Regions from separate parts of the Anaerobacillus sp. QJM3NY_17 genome, predicted to be linked through region 1. Evidence: riboswitches for the same ligand, from Rfam matches in the RefSeq annotation. Region 1 holds a riboswitch; each other region holds the start of a gene.
What was found. A riboswitch is a leader RNA that binds a small molecule or an ion and turns the genes downstream of it on or off. The one in region 1 is predicted to bind cyclic di-GMP.
Positions count from the first base shown of each region.

Region 2: it holds a riboswitch for cyclic di-GMP, as region 1 does, so the genes downstream of both, AC0VYV_RS11200 (anti-repressor SinI family protein) here and AC0VYV_RS02265 (amidase) in region 1, are expected to answer to the same signal.
Region 3: it holds a riboswitch for cyclic di-GMP, as region 1 does, so the genes downstream of both, AC0VYV_RS05975 (HD-GYP domain-containing protein) here and AC0VYV_RS02265 (amidase) in region 1, are expected to answer to the same signal.
Region 4: it holds a riboswitch for cyclic di-GMP, as region 1 does, so the genes downstream of both, AC0VYV_RS20800 (anti-repressor SinI family protein) here and AC0VYV_RS02265 (amidase) in region 1, are expected to answer to the same signal.

Region 1 covers NZ_CM149685.1:422,935-428,209, reverse strand. Annotated here, with positions in the region: gene liaF (cell wall-active antibiotics response protein LiaF) at 1-358, opposite strand, end outside; gene AC0VYV_RS02285 (PspA/IM30 family protein) at 457-1,101, opposite strand; gene AC0VYV_RS02280 (lmo0954 family membrane protein) at 1,124-1,465, opposite strand; gene ytzI (YtzI protein) at 1,660-1,839, shown strand; gene AC0VYV_RS02270 (YwbE family protein) at 1,817-2,011, shown strand; gene AC0VYV_RS02265 (amidase) at 2,067-2,969, opposite strand; cyclic di-GMP riboswitch class I at 3,012-3,098, opposite strand; gene AC0VYV_RS02260 (HelD family protein) at 3,263-5,275, opposite strand, start outside.
Region 2 covers NZ_CM149685.1:2,095,715-2,100,989, reverse strand. Annotated here, with positions in the region: gene AC0VYV_RS11215 (MFS transporter) at 1-32, opposite strand, end outside; gene AC0VYV_RS11210 (HAD-IA family hydrolase) at 120-689, opposite strand; gene AC0VYV_RS11205 (glycine--tRNA ligase) at 815-2,197, opposite strand; gene AC0VYV_RS11200 (anti-repressor SinI family protein) at 2,579-2,716, opposite strand; cyclic di-GMP riboswitch class I at 2,742-2,830, opposite strand; gene AC0VYV_RS11195 (hypothetical protein) at 3,056-3,286, shown strand; gene AC0VYV_RS11190 (thioredoxin family protein) at 3,319-3,633, opposite strand; gene egtD (L-histidine N(alpha)-methyltransferase) at 3,711-4,682, opposite strand; gene egtB (ergothioneine biosynthesis protein EgtB) at 4,679-5,275, opposite strand, start outside.
Region 3 covers NZ_CM149685.1:1,102,431-1,107,705, forward strand. Annotated here, with positions in the region: gene AC0VYV_RS05960 (STAS domain-containing protein) at 118-942, shown strand; gene AC0VYV_RS05965 (aldo/keto reductase) at 1,548-2,390, opposite strand; gene sda (sporulation histidine kinase inhibitor Sda) at 2,598-2,765, opposite strand; gene AC0VYV_RS05975 (HD-GYP domain-containing protein) at 2,824-3,465, opposite strand; cyclic di-GMP riboswitch class II at 3,477-3,560, opposite strand; gene AC0VYV_RS05980 (FAD-dependent oxidoreductase) at 3,696-5,228, shown strand; gene AC0VYV_RS05985 (CBO0543 family protein) at 5,254-5,275, opposite strand, start outside.
Region 4 covers NZ_CM149685.1:4,081,069-4,086,343, forward strand. Annotated here, with positions in the region: gene AC0VYV_RS20780 (alpha amylase N-terminal ig-like domain-containing protein) at 1-1,047, opposite strand, end outside; gene gloA2 (SMU1112c/YaeR family gloxylase I-like metalloprotein) at 1,227-1,613, opposite strand; gene AC0VYV_RS20790 (SDR family oxidoreductase) at 1,685-2,452, opposite strand; gene AC0VYV_RS20795 (hypothetical protein) at 2,538-2,831, opposite strand; cyclic di-GMP riboswitch class I at 3,045-3,145, shown strand; gene AC0VYV_RS20800 (anti-repressor SinI family protein) at 3,168-3,287, shown strand; gene AC0VYV_RS20805 (helix-turn-helix domain-containing protein) at 3,401-3,736, shown strand; gene AC0VYV_RS20810 (DUF5658 family protein) at 3,931-4,068, opposite strand; gene AC0VYV_RS20815 (hypothetical protein) at 4,097-4,360, opposite strand; gene AC0VYV_RS20820 (anti-repressor SinI family protein) at 4,373-4,495, opposite strand; gene AC0VYV_RS20825 (helix-turn-helix domain-containing protein) at 4,808-5,140, shown strand; gene AC0VYV_RS20830 (hypothetical protein) at 5,212-5,275, opposite strand, start outside.

The sequences.
Region 1 (5,275 bases):
ATGGCTTTTGATGGATCATTCCTTCTTCAGACACTGAAGGTTTTTCAAATACCGGCCTTATTTTCTTCGGTTTTTGTTTGGACTGATAAAACTGGAAGCCAAGATAGACTAATAGAACAAGAAGAAAAAACTTCACGACTACCATATTCATAACGGTCGTTAGAAAGAAAAAGATACCGAGTCCAAGAAAAACTTTTCCTGAAGTTCGTGGAAGACGTTTTCTCCCCATATAAACAAATGCAGCGGAAAGAATTAATAAGAACAGGAGGCCGCCATTTAAAGAAACTTCTAATAGGATAAGAATAACTCCAATTATTAGAAGTCCATTAACAGTGTCAATATGTCTATTTTTCCACACTAGCGTCCCTCCATTCATCCCTCATTTATCGTCATTGCACCTTTTATACTCATGACTAAAAAAGGCGCACGCGCCTCTTTTAGAATACCACTATTTCTCTAAGAATTTGAATTGGTTTCTTGTTTTTTCGCCTTTTTCTCAAGTAAGTGGAACTTTGTATCAATAGTAGACATATCGTAATCTCTATTCACTTTCTTCTCAAGTTGCTCAATATAACTCTCCATCTCATCAAAACGATTAAATGGTTGATCTAGATTCCTTTCTTCCAGAACCAAATCCATCTTATGATGAGCCCTCACACTATTCTCTTTCCCCATTAATTCCATTCGCTTAATCGACATATCTTTAAGCTTATGCTTCATTTTCTCGTACTTTTGTTCAAGACGTTTAAGTTCAAGATCTGCCTCATCCATCAATTGTGATAAGTGGTTAGCTCTTTCTTCATATTGCAACTGCTCTTGTTTTGCGAACTCATACAGCTCAGCCTCGCCTGCTTCATTTGCTAAAACAGCTTGTCCAGCGCGTTTCTCAGCATTTCTTCGCGCTTTATCTAATTCTCTTCTGAATTCTAAAAGTAGCGTTGACTGCCGCTCGACAAGTTTTCTCGCCTTTTCCACTTCTCTTTCACACTGTCTTAAATAGTGATTTAAAAGGGAAATTGGATTTTTCTCCTCCTTCTGGTCAAGGATGCTATGAAAATCAGCTTCAATTGAGTTTTTGATGCGATTAAGTAAATTTGGCATGTCCATTCTCTCCTTTGCTTGATTAACTTTTCTTCAGTTCATCCCATTGCTTTTCAAAATTTGTGAATGGGTCATTGTCTTTCTTATCGTAACTTGCTCCATCCCACTTTTTATAAACGACATAAAGAATGTAGATAGCTACGAGACCAAGAATAGCTGGCATATTCGCCACGGCAGTACTTAAACCGATGAATCCTAAGATCCCCCAGATGACTTTACCAGTTGTTGAATCTGCCTGAATAAACTTCTTAAATGCAATGTAGAGGATGACAAGGCTAATCATCATACCTACTAATGAACCAAGATTCGACAGCAATACAATCGCAGCGATGATTCCAAGTAACAGCAAACCTGCTTTCTTCATCATAATCGCCTCCTTTCATACTTTGATTCTACCTGCTTACCAAAGCCTCCATAATGAGCTAAAGCTATATATTTATATAGGACCAGCGACTTAGACAGATTAAGCTATATGACAACCCTCGTCAGATCATGTTCTATCTTAACCGCGATAATCATGGTAAAGTGAAAGCAGACATCACGGAAAGGAGTTCGGGAATGGTTATTACGATAACAGTCATCGTCGTTGTCATTATGACGATTGTCATTGCCGCTGCTTTTGGAATGGCTGTATCAAAAGGATACAGTGTCAAACATACTGTCGATCCGTTGCCTGAGGAGCAGCATAACGAAGCGACAGAGAAAGAGGTTACTGATGAACGGACAGAACAGAAGTAATATAGAACCAGGGAAAACTGTAGATATCGTCTTGAAACAAGATCAGCGTTCAGGGAAAACGACAAGAGGTGTTGTAAAAGATATCCTGACTAAATCCCCCACCCATCCGCATGGTATCAAAGTACGTCTTGAAGATGGACAGGTTGGTCGCGTCAAATCGATTTTATCGTAAGCTGAATTCATAAAAATAACCCCCGGCTGATTTTCAGTCCGGGGGTTCATCTTTATTATTGTTTTAACGCCATCCAACTATCAAGGTAATGTATGGAAAAACCTTGTACTGAAGAGGAATGCTCATATGCAGTCTTTACTTTGAGAAGTTCCTTTATCATGACTGCTTCTCCCTCTTCAAAGAATGAAATGTAGGAAGCTTCTGACGTTTGCCCTGTCTCTACACCAACGGAGATTTTCTTGCCATATTTTTCAGCTAAAGCTATCTCATTGCTAATAAGAGCAACAATTCCATTTGCACCATCAGCACGATCACGGTAAGCCATTAATGTAGTCACATCCGCCGTTTGAATAATCCACTCAGCTAAATTGCCCGATCCATACCGATTGTTGTAAGATTGTTCGTCAAACCAAAAAGGAGTGTCGACACCAAACGATAATCCAAGACTCATCGCACGAGTTTTTCCATCTGATAAACGGTCTTGATAGAAAGCAATCGTTTTTTGATAACTATTCGTCCAGCCAGAATGAAGATAAGGTTCTATATCAAGATGAACACCACTAAACTTTTGATTCTCTGTCGCATTAGCTTGATAGGAATCCAACCAGTTAAATAAGTTCGCCTGATATGTAGCACCATTTCTTGTAGCCCAATTTGGTGCCCCATCTAGAGCATGTACACGAATACCTTTGGATGTCGCATTTCCAATAAATGATTCATAAGAAGATGCCATTACTGAACGATTTATTTGCAAGTAAGCATCGGTTACTTGTTTCTCCTCCATAAACTGAAGGATCTCATTTGATTTCGTTTCAATGTCCCTTGTGTTCCAAATCCATGTAGCAAGAGAAGTGTCCATTTCTATCGCCTCAGCTTTCCCCTCAGGCAAAACCATTATCTGCACAAAAAAGCCCAGTATAAAAAAGAGAATTCCAACAGCAACCGATACATTCTTCACATGTACGCTCTCCTTTTTTTCAACCCAGAGCTCAAAAAGGAGCCTGGCGGTTTGGCAACCATTCGCATTCATGCGGGCTGGCCCATAACTTTGCGTCCCTGCTTTTCAACAGGTTTGCCTTTTTCAGTTTTATATTCCAACTACTTTTATTATCGGCAATAAATAATAAAGAGTTTAGCTTTTTTTGTAGAGTGTGTGAAGTAAATGCTCAATGGTGCTAATACTTGAATGTACTAACAATCGCTCATTTCATGGTATGAAATAACAAAGGTAACCTTTAAACAAACGTTTGATTAAACTGGTAGCAATTGTGAAGGAGTATCAATATAAAAGAGTTTTAATTCATGCAATGCTCTTGTACATCCTACATATAGTAATTTCGCATCTGTTGCATGTGGACTATAATTATCTTCGTTAGCATTTGCCAATATAACTCCATCGAATTCTAATCCTTTAGTAAGATAGATTGGCACAATTGATAGTCCCCCTTCATAAGATCGATCATTCGCAGTAATAAGATGCAACTTCTCATCATACCTACTAAGATTGCCATACAAATCACGACATTCCTCTTCGCTCCTACCAACAATCGCTACTGTATTCATACCTCTCTCTTGCATTTCTTTAGCTGATTTTATCAAGCTACTAACATGCCTCTTCTTATCTATTTTGCTTATTTCGACTTTCTTCCCACTTCGAAAAACAGGCACAGCCGGTTGAACCGGTATATCCGCATGAGCTATCACTTCATTCGCAAATTCAATAATTTCTAAAGTCGATCGATAACTTTGTTCAAGTTCCATATAAATTTCTTTACCGTTAAAAAGCACCCTAAATTCTTCCCAGTTATGAATGCCCTTATATGAATGAATGCCCTGTGCCAAATCCCCTAATATTGTAAAAGATTGACTTCGATTCACATCTTTCAGAAGCGCCAGTTGAAAAGGTGAAAAGTCCTGAGCTTCGTCAATTACAATATGCTGAAACCTATGTTCTTTATCAATACCGTTTAATTGAAATTGAATGTAAAGGAGAGGAGCAAGGTCATCCGGCGATAACTTCTTCTTTTTTAATCGCTTTGCCGTTTCCATCACAAGTTCTTCATTTATAACATCTGCTCTTTCTGACTGTGTTATGTAGCTAGGAACATTCGATTGAAAGAGTGATTGATAGAACGAAAGAGCAGTTTGCTTCGGCCATGTTTTAAAATAATTCTTCAGCTGATCGTTTGCTAGTTTGCGATATTCTTTCTTTAAATGGGCTCCCTCTACCGATTTGATCTCATCTTTTATCCAAATTTTAAATCGATTCATCATCATATCGCGTTTACGTCCAACAGGATATGCAGAAAGGTCTTTTAACCATTGTTTGATCTTCGTTTCTGAAAGCTCTCTTCTTTCAAATGGGTGAAAGGAGCCAACCGGACCGACTGAGTTGCTATAACGATGTATAGCTTGATCAATCCATTCTTTAAATGCCAGTGATCCTTTTACTCTTCCTTCTGCAATTGAAAAATCGAATCGACTCTTCCCAAACCACTTTCTGAGGTCGTGTCCAGATGAATCAATCGTAATCTTTTCTTCAATCGTTTTTATTGTCCAATCCGTGAAGGTTGATTGTTGAATTCCCCCTACGCCTAGTTCCGGAAGGACACCTGAAATATAATCAAGAAACATCCTATTCGGTGCAAAGATAATCATGTTACCCGCTTGAATGGTATCTCTGTATTCATATAGTAAGAAAGCTAATCGATGAAGCGCAACCGTTGTCTTACCACTTCCTGCTGCTCCTTGTATGATAAGTGGCGTCGATCGCTCAGCACGAATAATATCATTTTGCTTTGTTTGTATTGTTGATACGATGTCACGGAGACGGTTATCTTTATTTTCACTCAGACGATATAGAAGAAATTCATCTGAGCCACTTAAATCATCGCTACCTTCTACATAGGTGTCTACGACTCGCTGAAGTTCTTTATCTCGAATCACAATATTTCGCTTCAGCTCTATATTCCCTTCGATGACGCCATCAGGCGATACATAATAGACATTCTCTTCTGGCCCTGTAAATGCATAGAACATACTCGCAACAGGAGCTCTCCAGTCTACAACCAGAGAATCCTGTGAATCTCCATGTGCTACGCCAACTTTCCCAATATAATACGAATGTGATTCCTTCTCATCCTCTTGAAAATCCATTCGTGCGAAGTATGGTTCTTTTGAAGCTATGACAAGAGATTGACGATTCTCCTCTCGAATGCTCTCAAGAACTTGTTCTGTTACATTATCGCCAGAATACCTGGGGTA
Region 2 (5,275 bases), 1.7 Mb from region 1:
GTAATTAAAATAAACCGAAGCTTTTTATCCACGGCAAAACCATCCCCTTCATATTCATATGTGTATTATCACATATGAATATGAAGGACTTCAACTTTTAAATGGCCATAAAAAGCTATTTACGAAGATGGCCATAACAGGTTTTTCAAGTCCTCATAATTAGTAACATATAGATCAGCGCCTGAAGAATCATTCTGAAATAAACACGTTTTCATTCCCACTTCTTTAGCAGGAAGAATATCGAGTACTCTGTCACCAACGGCAAGGTCAAGCTGATGCTTGTTATTCAAATGGTGATAGGAAGCAGGATCAGGCTTACGTGGAAATCCATCATCTCTGGCAACAAGATCAGCGAAATAATGCTCCATATTAAAATACTTTAAAATCGTGATCACCTCTTCACGCGGTTTATGAGTCATAATAACATTTAATTCAGCTTTTTGAAGGATTGTTTTCAAACCTGGAAATGGTGGTTTATCTTCTGGTGACAAAGCATTATCCATTTCACGAAACGTTTTAATTTGTTCTTCAGTTAAATGAAACACTTCCGTTGCATGACGAAAAGACACTTTTAGCTCTTTTAAAATATCTTCTTCCTTTACATCTTTAGAAACTAATTCTTTCATCACTTTTGTAAAAGCAGGGTATGTATCAAATAATGTGCCATCAAAATCCCATAGAATCTTCACTTACTATTCACTCCTTATTAGTTATACAACAAGTTAGCTTAATCTCGTGGGTAAACGATCAATAAGAATCATTGTTATTCTTCATTATAAAGAAAAGCCGCTCGTATTTTGAGCGGCTTCCTACATTAAAATTGTGTTTTTTCTTCAAGAAAGCTTTTCAGTTCAGAAATCGGCATTCTCTTTTGTTCCATTGTGTCACGGTCACGAATCGTCACTTGTTGGTCTTCAACAGAATCAAAATCAAATGTAATAGCGTACGGTGTACCAACTTCATCATGACGACGGTAACGTTTACCAATTGAGCCAGCCTCATCATAATCAACCATAAAGTATTTCGAAAGTTCCGCATGAACAGCACGCGCTTCTTCAGAAAGCTTCTTAGATAGAGGGAATACAGCAGCTTTAAACGGAGCGATCGCTGGATGGAAGTGCATCACACTTCTAGTTGTGCCATCTTCAAGCTCCTGTTCCTCATATGCTTCAATCAAGAAAGCAAGAGTGACGCGGTCAGCACCAAGTGAAGGCTCAATGCAATAAGGCACATACTTCTCCCCTGTTTGTTGATCGTGATAAGTGAAATCTTCATTGGAATGTTCCATATGCTGCTTTAAGTCGTAATCTGTTCGTGAAGCAACACCCCAAAGTTCGCCCCAGCCAAATGGGAACTTGTACTCGATATCAGTTGTTGCATTACTATAATGCGACAGCTCATCTTCTGCATGCTCACGCAGTCGGATGCTATCTTCTTTTACACCAAGATTTAGAAGCCAGTTTTTGCAGTACTCTTTCCAATACTCATGCCACTCTAATTCGTTACCTGGCTTACAGAAGAATTCAAGCTCCATTTGTTCAAATTCACGAGTACGGAATGTAAAGTTACCTGGTGTAATTTCATTTCGGAAGCTTTTTCCAACTTGCGCAATACCAAAAGGCACTTTCTTACGCATAGAGCGTTGAACATTTTTAAAGTTTACGAAGATTCCCTGCGCCGTTTCTGGGCGAAGGTAAATTTCACTCGTGCTCGATTTAGTTACACCTTGATGGGTTTTAAACATAAGATCAAATTGACGAATTTCTGTGAAATCTTCACTGCCACACTCAGGGCAAGTAATATGATTTTCTTTCATCAAACGCTCCATTTCTTCAAATGAAAGGCCGTCTGCAATCATGTCCTCTTCATCAGTAGAAAGAGCGTCCTCAATTAATTTATCTGCACGATGACGTGTTTTACAGCTTTTGCAATCAATTAAAGGATCATTGAAATTACCTAAATGACCTGAAGCTTCCCACGTTTTTGGATTCATTAGAATGGCGGCATCTAGACCACTGTTATAAGGTGATTCTTGAACAAACTTCTTCCACCATGCATCTTTAATATTTTTCTTAAGTTCTACCCCAAGTGGTCCATAATCCCACGTATTTGCTAGTCCACCGTAAATATCAGAACCAGGGAAAATAAATCCTCTGTGCTTTGATACTGAAACGATCTGATCCATTGAAATTGTCATGTCATTCTCTCCTTTTTTCTCAATCAATATAAAAAGCTCCCAATCCATGGACAAAAAATGTCCAGGGACGAGAGCTTATGCACCCGCGGTTCCACCCTAGTTGATGCAAATAAGGCATCCACTTTGAGAAACGTAACTCCAGACTGCCGTTTCATCAGACCTCGTTCGGGCTTCCACCGTCCCCGAATCGCTAAAGTCAAGGTTATTCTGACTACTATTTATCCTTCATAGTTAGTATGGTTTATGTATGCAATTGATATGACATATGATACAAAAAATATTGCCCTAAAGTCAAGGATTATTCATTTCACACCGTATTTGCTTTCATCAAAGCTTATCACAAAAAAACGACCTTAAAGGCCGTCATTCATTTATGTATATTCATAGATGTCGGTTTTTGTCTTGTCTTAAGAATGCCTGTACCTCTTCTTTCTTCAATCCAAGTTCCCTGGCAGCCCTCATGAGAATAACCCATTCTTGATCAAGTACCTTCTTAGGCTTAGGTTTCGCCATGGTCATTCTTTTCTCCTCCTTCTTGGGTTTTCCAGGAGGACCAGCCGTCATCGTTGGAGAACCAACATTAGACCTGTGTCTTTGCGTCCCACCCTTTAGGATGGTTTGCCCTTGTCTGGAGAATTCAGAACTGACACATTCCGACCTTAAACTTACAAAACACACAACTTTTTAGTGAATAAATGCGATTATCGAGAAGTTTGACGTTATATGCTACTAATATACCAGTTATCTGATGAAAATTCAAAATATTTTTAAATTTTCATTTCTACTTCTAACATCCTAGGATTTCACTCATATCCTAACTGTATTCCCTGAATATATTTTTCACAAAGGAAGAGTGATATGCAGAGAAATCATATTAGTACCGCCTGGAGCGGCAAACACGTTGTACTACTTCGTTGTGAACCCACCTCTAGTACCGTAAAAACCATGTATAAAAGTCTTCATGCCCCAACAGAACCATTACATCCCCATTGTAGTGAGACACTTTCTACTTACCTTAGCATTGGATATACAGTTGCATTTGTTCATTCATTAATCGACGGCTCCATTGAATATGTTCTAACAAAATAAAAGAAGGTTGCCTTCGCAACCTTCTCTTTTGTTTAGAATTGACTTAAATATTCTTTCACCTGATCTGGGTTTTTGGTATTCGCACTATGCAAGTGACCAATCTTTTTGCCGTCTTTATAGACAAGAAGGCTCGGGATACCCATAACATCATTTTCCTCTGTAATTTCAGGGAATTGTTCAATATCGATTTGAGCCCATTGTTTTTCATGATGAGCATTCATTATATCATCAATAAAAAAGTCAAGGCGCTTGCAATCCGGGCACCAGTTAGCTTCATATTTTAGAATGGATACGTCATTATTGTTAATGAATGACTGATAAGAATCAGCTGTTTCAATCTTCTTCATGATTATCTCTCCTTCACCTATATCTTCATTAACAATTATATCGAAATAATCATTGAATGTCTGTAAGAAAGCTTACGTTATTTCACACTAAGATAGTGCAAACTGAAGAGCTGTTCTTGATCAGTCCATGTTTTCATTGATGTGAAACCTGAATTCTCTGCTAACAGTTTAAATTCCTCTAGACTATATTTATAGGAATTCTCCGTATGAATCGTTTCATGGTTCTCAAAATGGATATGTTGATCACCAACGGTCACCATTTGCTCTAGCATACTGACAAGATGCATCTCAACCCTTCCCAGATTAGCATTATAATAGGCGTAATGCTCAAACTGATCTAGGGAGAAATTCGCCCCTAACGAAAGATTCAAATGACGAAGCATGTTTAAATTAAACTTTGCAGTTACTCCCTTGCTATCATTATAAGCACGATGCAGAAGAGATGGCGATTTCTTTAGATCAACTCCAATTAATAATCCATCATTACTTGATAGTGTACTCGAAATTCTTGATAAAAACCTTTCTGCTTCTTGCTTCTCAAAATTACCGATTGTAGAACCGGGAAAAAAGACCGTCTTTTTTTTAGAAGGATCAAGCAGATGTTCCGGCAGATGAAAGGCATTTGTATAATCCGCAACAATACCAGTAATTTTAATGTTAGGATAATCAAATGCCAATTGTGCTGCAGACTCTTTCAAAAATGTTTTCGATATATCAATAGGACTATATTCTTGAATCAATCCAGATTCAAGAAGAAGTCTGATTTTGCGACTTGCCCCACTTCCAAATTCAATAACCCTAGATTCTTCGCCAATGTAAGCAAGAATATCATCAAGAGACTCTTCCATTATTCCAAGTTCCGTTCGAGTCGGATAATATTCTTCTAGCTGTGTGATTTCTTCAAATAGCTCAGATCCATATTGATCATAAAGAAATTTAGGCTCAAGCTTCTTATTAGGAGCTGTCAATCCCTTTAAAACTTCTTGAAGTCGATCAGATTGTTCTGGTAAAAGATCAACTAGCTGAATACTTGGCGAAGTTTTTATCATAGCTCATCATCTGCAAGACGAATGCCGGTAAACTGCCAGCGTTTATCTGGACCAAAGAAATTTCGATAGGTCGGGCGAATATGAGTTACGGAGGTAACACATGATCCGCCTCTTAGAATCATCTGACTGCTCATGAATTTTGCATTATACTCACCCAACGCCCCGTCAAGCGGTTTATTACCTGGGTAAGGCATATAAGGACTTTTCGTCCATTCCCACACATCTCCATAGGCTTTTTTAATTATACCTTCATTTTCCTTGACCGATGCAACGGGATGATAGATGCCATCTTCAACAAAATTACCTGCAATCGGCTGATCGCGAACTGCAAGTTCCCATTCGGACTCAGAAGGAAGTCTTTTACCTACAAAGCTTGCATATGCTTCAGCTTCGTAGTAGCTAATATGTGTAACAGGTTCTTCTAAATTTAGTGGAACTAACCCATGAAGCGTAAAGGTATACCACTCCCCATCCTTTTCAACCCAATGCAACGGTGCTTGCCAATTTTCTTTCTTTACTGTTGCCCAACCATCTGATAACCAGTATGTCGCTTCTTTATAACCACCAGCTTTAATAAACGCAAGATATTCCCC
Region 3 (5,275 bases), 680 kb from region 1:
TTTTGCGTCTAATAATGAATTAAGTATCTTAAAAAAACCTAGGAGGATTTACTGCATAATAGTATAGCTTGTTTTATAATAAAAGCAACTAGTTTATAACTATAGGAGGAGAGGCAATTGCAATCGATTACGTATGAAGATTCTTTCCAATTCATCGAATTTTTCGAAGCAAACATCCAAGTCTTTACAGATACGCTCCTAAAGGAAGCTGTCAACGTTAAAGATAAGATCTATGAAATACTAAGAGTAGGCAATATCGATCTTGTTACTAATGCTCAAACACTCGTAGTTTATATCATTGAAGAGAATGATCAGGACCTTCACGCATTTGCGGAACAAGAAGGAATTGCCTGGGCAACACATTCCCTTGCTATCTCTTTTAAATTAGAGTGGGTACAAGCTATACGTCGAACACTGTGGATGTTTTTTCAAAAATATACCGAGGAAAGTAATGATAAGGATTTTAATTTCTTTGAAATGGAAAAACAAATTAACAACCGAGTAGACTACTTTTTGAATTCCTTTTTCATAAGTTATACGAAATATAAAGATTCGCTTATAAAGGCTCAGAGAGAACTAGTTGAAAATCTTTCAGTACCAATTATTCCAATAAACCACTCAGTAAGCATTCTCCCTTTAATAGGAGCAATTGACGCTCAACGAACCGAAATACTTGAGGATAAGGTATTATCCGTAATAAGCGAAATGCGTATCCAAACTTTGATTATGGACTTGTCCGGAGTTGCAGAAATAAGGCGTGAAGAGGTTTACCGATTGATTCAAATCATTGATGGCGCCTCACTAATGGGGTGTAACACTGTCATAACCGGATTAAGGAAGGAAGTTGTAAGGAAAGTAACGGAGCTTGGCATTAAATTAGGTGAAGAAATCAAAACGTTAGGTACGTTACAGCAGGCATTAGGGAAATATTTTATTGCTTAATGATGCTTACCTGTGTTTATAGATACTATGATAATAAATTAAAAGACGGACCCAAAAGAACGATCCGCCAATTATATATCTAGTTATTCTGTTTTTTAAAGCAACCGTTCGTAATATAAAGTTAGCCAGACTTTTCTGGTTAACTTTTTTATATGTTCTTACTATAGCGGTGATGGGGGCTGAACGTTGCGCATCTGAGGCTCTATTCCCGTTAGGTAAACAGTTCACTCCCTACTTGTACATACATAAGGCTTAAAATCCAAGCTCCCTTTAACTAACCTTCGAGTTAATCGAAGAAAAGAAGTTTCTCTCTTTTTACATTTCACCATATAATTTCCATATTATCCATTCATTATCTACCGAAATTGAAGTCGATTTCAAGTACTAATTCTGAAGCGTACAATGGATGTCTAAATGATATTCTAAAAATGGTTGAAAGATACAACCAAAACAGCAACACCATGGAAAAGTAAAGAGTCTGATTTAGCTATCAAATCAGACTCTAGAACAGTATATATTTGTATATTTGCAGCTCTAAACAGAACCTGTTATGGCTGCAGGGCATCCTATTCTAGTTGGTTAGTTGAATCGTTAGATGGAGAAATTTAAAATTCTTCATAAGTAGCTGGATCTTGATCATTCAATCGTCCATTTGGTTTCGTTAATTCAGCCATCATCGCCATTTCTGTTTCATTTAAAGAAAAGTCAAAAATAGAGAGGTTCTCAAGCTGACGTTCTGGAGAAGAAGATTTAGGAATCGGGATGGATCCTAATTGATAATGCCAGCGTAAAATCACCTGAGAGACTGATTTGTTATGTTGATTTGCAATTTGACTGATCGTTTCATTTTCTAAAATGTCAGTCACTCGAGCTAGCGGACTCCAGGATTGTGTTTTGATGTTGTTTTGTTGATGAAATCTTCTCTGATCTTCCTGGTTGAAGAAGGGGTGTAGTTCGATTTGATTGATGCTTGGCTTTACGCCGGTTTCCTTTTCCAATTGCTCTAGATGCTCCGGAAGGAAATTACATACGCCAATCGAGCGAATGAGTCCCCATTTCTTAGCGTCAATTAAAGCTTGCCAAGCTTCTGGATAAAGACCTTGTTTAGGGTTCGGCCAGTGAATGAGGTACAAATCGTAATAATCCAGGTTGGCTCTATATAACGACTCTTGAATGGCTGTAACAGCTTTCTTATATTCTTGATAGCGACCTGGTAATTTAGAAGTGACGCGCAGTTCATTTCTAGGAACTGTACTTCGACGAATGGCTTCGCCTACGGTTCCTTCGTTTTCGTAATTGTAAGCTGTATCGATGAGGCGATAGCCAACGTCAATCGCACTATTAATAGCGGTTGCCCCTTCATTTCCATTTAGCAAGTAAGTACCGAAACCGATAGCGGGTAGTGTAAGTCCATCATTCAACGTTAGTTCTGGGATTGATTCCTTCAACAAAGATCATTCCTTTCAATAATAATTAACTTTTTTATCTCACTTTAAATCTACCACTTCCTAAAAAATGCAAACATATGTAAGCGTATTAACAGTAAATTTATTTGTGAAGGGAGATGAAATCAATTAGAATTCATCAAAAAAAGCTTATTGGCCAGTTGTGACCAGATAAGCTTTTTTTATATAGCGTCATGAGAGGCTGTCTCATCAAGTGAAATTGGCGATTTGTTCGTAACACTCCGTACGTGTTTGGGGAGGATTGATGCCTCTTCGGATGATTTCGCTCGTTAACATTTCAATAAAAGCTTCATCTAATTGAAGAGTATACGCATCACAAAATGCAATTAGTAAATCCTTAGTTGATAAGAGTCGCAATCTATTCGCCCTCCCTATTGTATTTGGTTTTGTTTAAACGGTTATTGAATAGCGCTGCTTAATTTTGACGTTTGGCATAATCAAAATAATGAAGCAGAACCTTTTTCCCTTTTAGCCGTTTTTCCAAATAAGAGATAAACAAGGAGGTAGTGGATGGCTCATAGAAGTTATTCCGATGAACGTTAATTTCATGAATGGCTGATTGGTCAGAACGTTTTGGACGATAAGCTCGATCAGACGTCATCGCAATGAAGCTATCGATGACTCGAAGAATCGAAACAAATCGAGGAATTTGCTCATATTGTAATTGATAAGGATAGCCAGTACCATCGCTATTCTCATGATGATTTAGTATAAGAGACGGCTCAATATCAATCTCTGGAAAATCATTAAGTAGCTCTATTCCAAACTCTGGATGCCGCTCGACATACTCTTTCTCATAAAGGGTTAGTGGGCTCTTTTTTTGAAGAATTTCTGTTGGGACAAGTAGTTTACCGATGTCATGTAGCAAAACAGACTCAAGAAAGCGCCGTTTCAACAGTGATCGGAAATTGTAATGCAAACAGAAATCAATAAAGTAGCTCGTAGTTTGTACTGAATGGAGAAAGCTATGAGGGTCGTGACGTCTTAGGAGTTCCATCATTCGCAGTGTGTGTGATGAAAATAAATTAGCGTGCCCGTACAATGTACACTTTTCCATGTTCATTCTCCTTTTTAAGGAGCCGGTTGCACTACTTGCTCCCTATCACTCAAGTGCCCAGGCTAGAATGATAGTTCATCGCATTCTCTTTTTTTGTGGTTCTCTTACTGAGGTATCTTGACATAAGGATATACTTATATAATAAATACCATAAAAAGGTGAATTTGTTAACTGTTTTCTTTGATTTTTCAGTTTTTTTATTTGGAATGCCAATGAAAGGAGATTGAGAAATGAGTTCTGACGTACTAATTGTTGGCGCAGGTCCTACGGGTCTTGTATTAGCACTCCACCTAGCGAAATATGGAGTTTCATTTCGGATCATCGAGAAAAATGAGGGACCCGGAGAAGCATCGCGTGCGCTAATTGTACACGCTAGAACCCTAGAATTTTATAACCAAATGGGCTTCGCGGAAGAAGTCATCCACCGGGGGATTAAATTGAAGTCTATCCAATTTCGAGAAGGAATGAAAGCAAAAGCCAACATCAATTTTCACGATCTTGGAAAAGGATTAAGTCCTTTCCCATTTGCCCTAAGCTATCCGCAAGATGATCACGAGCAGCTGCTAATTAACAAATTAGCCGACGAAGGCGTTGAGGTAGAATGGAAGACAGAGTTGGTTTCATTTATGGATGAAGGGGACCATGTTCAAGCCGTTATTAAAAAAGATAATAAGGAAGAGCGGAGTGAGTTTTCATATATATGCGGGTGTGATGGAGCACACAGTACCGTTCGAAGAGAAGTTGCTTTTGATTTTCCAGGTGGAACGTATGAGGAACTGTTTTTTGTGGCAGATGTTAAAGCGAACACTGGCCAGTTATCTGAAAGTAGTTTAAATGTGTATTTAGATTCTGACACCTTTTACCTGTTCATGCCAGTTAGAAGCACGGGAATGGAGCGGATTATTGGAATAGTTCCTCGCCATTTAACCGATCAAAGCTCAGTTGCGTTCAAGGATTTCCAGTCGCTGATCGAGCAGAGAACAGGCATAACGATTCAGCATGTGAACTGGTTCCAAACGTACAAAGTTCATCATCGCGTTAGCAGTCATTTTAGAAAAGGACGTGCCTTTATTGCCGGAGATGCTGGGCACATTCATAGCCCGGCTGGCGGACAGGGCATGAACACCGGGATTGGGGACGCGGTGAACTTAGCGTGGAAGCTAGCCGCAGTGCTGCTTCAGAAAGCGGATGAAGCTATTCTTGATACGTTTGAAAAGGAGCGCATTGGCTTTGCGAGAACGCTAATCGATACAACAGATCGAGCATTTACTTCTATTATAGGCGATCACATGACGAGCAGATTACTGCGCAAAATCGTTATACCGAACGTGGCTCCATTTGCGCTTCGTTCCTTTTCAATTGCTCGAAAAGCAGCCTTTAGAAGGCTTTCTCAAATCAACATTCATTATCGCGAAAGTCATCTTAGTGATGGTACAGCGGGGGAAGTTCATGGTGGAGATCGCCTGCCATGGATTCAAACAAATTCATGCAATAATTATGGAGCGCTTAAGTCAATGGATTGGCAGCTTCACGTATATGGTCAGGCAAATGAAGCCGTTAAGGATTTTGCCAGGGTATCTGGATATGCTCTATATGAGTTTAGCTTTGAAAAAGCAATGACGAAAAAAGGATTGCAGGAAAATGCGCTGTACCTGATCCGTCCGGATGGTTATGTAGCCTTAGCGGATAGTGAACAGAAAGTGGAAAGATTGAAGCAGTACGTATCAAAATTCAATATTTTATCTTTATATAAGGAGACTTAAGTGCAAAGTTCAGTTATTTTTGTCCTTAAGTCTCCCTGCTTTGTTTA
Region 4 (5,275 bases), 720 kb from region 1:
TTCTTTCACAGCACCAAACGGAGCACGATAAGCTTCTTCCCATGAGTTATGTAGAAGACTTGCCTTATTTACTGCACCATCTGACCCTTCAGCACTATAATCTGTGCTTACTTCTTTTGAATCGGCATTGAAAAAGAACGTGACGTCTGCCTTTTCAATGACGTTCAACTTTGCATTCTCTGCAGGATAATCGTCTCCCCATTTATCGCCAAGTACCACTTTATACTCATAATTCCCTTTTGGTACGCTTGTCGTAAAGGAATAGACATTATCAAATTGATCATCAGTCAGAAGCGCTGTTGACTGATCAGGGCTCCACTCTGCTCCTGCATCAATGGCAGGCTGGATCGAGCCAACAAGTCTAGGTGATTTTTCTTCTAGCGGTGTGTAAGTAGTTGAATCTGCAATCGCATGTGTTCCATCATGATAATAAAACGTTACTTTTGTTTTCTCATCCAGCGTTAATTTAAGATTGTTTCCACCATCACCATAGCTCTCTCCCCAAGATTGATTGATCGCTATTTTATATTCATAACTCCCTGCTGGAAGTTCACCAGAGAATTCATAATATCCTCCTCCCACGGCTTCCATCTTTGTTTCCTCAGCTGTTGGATCCCATTCCTTTGAAGCACCGAGCTCGTCCTGCAAATCGCCAACAAGGGTGACAATTCGTTCGTCTGTCACCTCGCCAATCGTAAAGGTACTATTATCGCCACCATTTGGATTTAAAGGATCTTTCATCCATTCATCTCCCACGATAAATTTGTACTGATGAAGTCCATCGGATAGACCATCTATCGTTAACTCCCAGACGTCATCTACCTTCTCGAGTGGAAGTGCCCCTTCCTGCCAATTTGTAAAATCACCTGCAACAAGGACCGATTCTTCGCTCCCTTCTCCTTCATAAATAAACGTAGCTGATGATCCGTCTATGAGAGGACTAACTGCTGCCGCTTTCACTGCTCCAGGAATAGCTCCAGCAAGCAATTGAATCAACAGAACGACGACGAGTGACAGTGAAAATCTCCTTCGATTACCCCTTTTCATCCTTTTCCCCCTTGAAAATACGATTAGTGAAACCGTTTGCACAAAACCGTAAATTTTAGGAAACCGTTTGCAGTTATAAATAAAAAAATAAGCTAACTGTTCCAAATCTAAGCAAACGCTTTCACGATCTATTTTGCCACAGGATTTGGAAGTAATCAACTTATTTTTAGAAAATTTCATTATTTTTCGCACAGCTCGATCGGTAGACCATCCGGATCATTGAAAAAAGTGAACCGCTTCATTGTGAGCTCATCCACTCTTACATCTTCAATAGAAGATACTCCTCTTTCTGTTAGATGATTAACGGCCTTATCAAGGTCTAATACTTCAAAAGCGATATGTCTTAGTCCCTTTGCTTCAGGATAGCTTGGTCTTTCTGGCGCATTCGGGAATGAAAATAATTCAATTCTTGTATGATCTCCGACGGCAAGATCAAGTTTGTATGAATTTCGTTCTTCTCTGTAAGTTTCCTCGATAACCTTAAGACCGAGTGTGTCTACATAGAACTTTTTTGATTTTTCGTAATCTCCGCAAATAATCGCAACATGGTGCACTTTAGTAAACATCTGCTTCACCTCACCCTAAACGATAAGCTGACAAATGAGCGTCGTCAATAAGAAACCCGAGCAGCAAGTCATTATAGCAGCGATTCCGCCCCATCTACATACAACTCTGTCCCTGTTACATGACTGGATGCATCAGAAGTTAGAAAGTAAACGACGTCTGCCACCTGTTGTGACGAACCTGGTTTTTGCTCAAGCGGATGACTTCCTTCAGGATATTCTACTGGAATTTCAATTTCTTCTACACCATCTTTTTTGTCTGTGTTTTGATCAATGTTCGTATCGATTGCCCCAGGGCAAATGGCGTTTACGCGAATGTGATATTGAGCTAGTTCAAGAGCAGCCATTTTCATAAAGGCTACCTGTCCTGCTTTTGAAGTACTATAAGCAGACATACCGAAGTTCGAAAAAGTCCGATTCCCATTTATGGAACTAGTAATAATGATACTCCCTCCATCTTCTTTCATATAAGGGATTGTATGTTTCACCATTAGAAAAGTACTTCTTAAATTTGTCTCAATCGTCTGATCCCACTCATCAACCTTCATTTCTTCAATCGGATTCAGTGTGCCATTAATTCCTGCATTGTTAAACAGAATATCAATGCGTCCCCATTTGTTAACAACTTGCTTCAAACCATATGTAACTCGTTCTTCATCGGCCACATCCACATTAAGGACAAACGCCTCTCCGCCGTTTTTTACGATCGACTCCTTCACTTGTTCTGCTCGACTTTCCTTCAAATCAAATAAGCAAACTCGAACGCCTTCTTTTGCAAAGCGTTTAGCTGCGGCTTCTCCAATGCCAGATCCACCACCTGTTATAACGGCTACCTTCTTCATATTTAGCACTCTCCTTTTTTCTGACTATTCCCGTCCACCTACTTTTTAGACAATTTTATATAAAAAAAGAGACCCGTTAAGGTCCCTATTGCTGGTTTTCAGTTTCATCATTCGGTTGCTTTTCAGTGTCGTCCATGTCCCCTTCATCCATGTTACCATCTTCATCTTTATCGCCTTCTTCTGAACCATCCTTATTCATTGTATCATCGTCTTCCTGATCAATCGTTCCATCGTCTTCGTTAACATTCTCTTCATCTTCTGGTGTATCTTCTTGCATTTCGGGATCTTCTACCGGTCCTTCTTCTTCATTTGCATTCGAACAAGCCGCAATACTCAGGGAAAGAAACATCGTCATCAGTAACATCATCCACTTTTTCATAGAAAAACCTCCATCGTTGTAATAGTCCTATTTTGACCATCTCAAGTGGATGTATGTATTTTCCTAACACCAAATTTAAAAAAAGCTATTTATTTACAAAAAAAGTCATATATTTTTGATATTTTTTACAAATTACAACACATTTCGTAGGTTTAATGGCCTATTATAATAGTAGGATTTTCATAAATATATGATGGATCGTACAAAGTATCCTCCAGAAAAGGGCAACCATTTTTGAAAAAAAGTGGGCGCAAAGTAAACAGATCTAAGGAAGCTTCTTGATAGAAGGCTTCTATGATGGCTGAACTACCTGGAAAGAGTTTAAGGAGGAGTTACATGGGCGTACATACGGAAGAAAATCTGGACGAGGAATGGATTAAATTAATGAAAGAAGCGAAGGAATTGGGCATCAAAATTTCTGAAATCAAAGCGTTTCTCAAAAATGAGGGAATGTAACCTGAACGAAAGCGGCGGAACGGATGCCGCTTTCGTTCTATTTACGGAACAATAACATACTGGTATAATTACATACAATCAAAGAATTTTGTCGAAGCATCGGAGGGATACACGTGATAGGTGAAGAAGTAAAGAAGTATCGTTTACGCAAAGGGTTATCTCTTTCAGAATTAGCGGAACGTGCGAATGTGGCCAAGTCATATCTGAGTTCAATTGAACGAAATATACAATCAAATCCCTCTATCCAATTCCTAGATAAAATATCTAATGTTCTTGATGTTTCGGTAGAGGTACTACTTCAGGGAGATGATCCTATTCATCAGAGTGAGTTAGACTCGGAATGGAAAAAGATCGTTAAAGAAGCAATGGAGTCTGGTATAAGTAAGGACCAGTTCAGGGAGTTTCTGGAGTTTAATAAGTGGCGTGCCAAACAGGGGTCTGATCAATAAATTGTTTTTTTTAAGAGCCGACATCTTCCAGTAGGCTCTTATCTATTTAGTTAACAGGATATATACCCAATAGCCGTGGATACACAATATGAAAGAATATAATGTTGAAGCCACCACGATTAATAAAATCCGTATTAAACCGGATTTAAAGTGATGAAATTTTAAAAGTAAGGCGATCAAAAAAAGAGACAAACCTATTTATACATTAGGATAACAAGTGGATCCATTTGAAATAGCATTCGCATTAATGGATTCACTTCTCCGATCCATCCATTTTGAACTCCACAATATGTGATAAATCCATCAAGAGCGTTAATCCATGCTAAATAAATAACAAAAAACTGCTCCTACGTTTTCCCTTTATTCATAATGAGACGATATATTTTGGTTTTGTATAACCTCCCTAAGTTCATCGTACATTTTCTGTTCATCTCGGATTATTCCTTTGATGTCTTGTTCTTTATTTTCAAGTCCGTGGATTTTCTCTAGAATAAAAGATAAATCGCACTTCCCTTTATATTCGTCATTGATGTAGAGTTTGGCGATCTGTTTATCAACCGCAATGATTTTAATCCTCTTCCCTAAAATATAAGAGACAAAAGTCCCTTCCCCTAATTTGATCACCATCATTCCTCCTTATTTTTTTGAGGAATTGATTAGAAAATCCTTCACTTCCTCCTTAGATAATCCCATTCTTCTTGCAATTGAAATAAGGGTCACCCATTCCTGATCCAATTTTTCGTCAGTATACGTTTTCATTCCCCATCCCCCTTATATAATTCAGCAATAAACGACATTAATAAAGAACGTTTTGTTCTTTATTTAGAATGTACATCTAATATAGTCTTATTTTGGAAGATTAAAAAGACTGAAAATTCTTTATATAAGGCTGTTACCAGCTTATAATCTTCTATATCCTACCAAATACTCTCTCGTTCTTAAATTTTAATTATTTTGTTCAAAGAGACTTTTAGAAAATTAATATAAAAACACGACATTTGTTCTGTTTACAGAACAAATTGTTCTTGATAAAATTAACACAATAAATAATGATAAAGTCGAGGTAAAGGGATGATAGGGGAAAAAATTAAACTTTATCGGAATCGTATGGGACTGTCTTTAACTGAACTCGCTAAACGGGCAGGGGTTGCCAAATCTTATTTAAGTTCGATTGAACGAAATCAACAGGCTAATCCTTCTATTCAATTTCTTGAAAAAATAGCGGCAGAATTAAAGGTTCCTATTGAAGTGTTCATATTAGAAGAAGATCACGAGGAGCCGGCACTCGACACGGAGTGGAAAGAATTAATCGAAGAAGCGATGCGCTCAGGTATTACAAAAAAAGATTTCGCAGACTATTTAGAGTTTAAGAAGTGGCAACTCCATCATGGCAATGATGAATAAAACAACTACTTAAAATCGAATTGCTATTGAAATAAGAAACTCCTGTCCACGAAGGACAGGAGAGAAAGTTCTTATTCAGCAGAGTTCTCAGAGTTTTCGTTAGCCGCTGGCTCTTCGGTGTTGGCTCCATTGTTC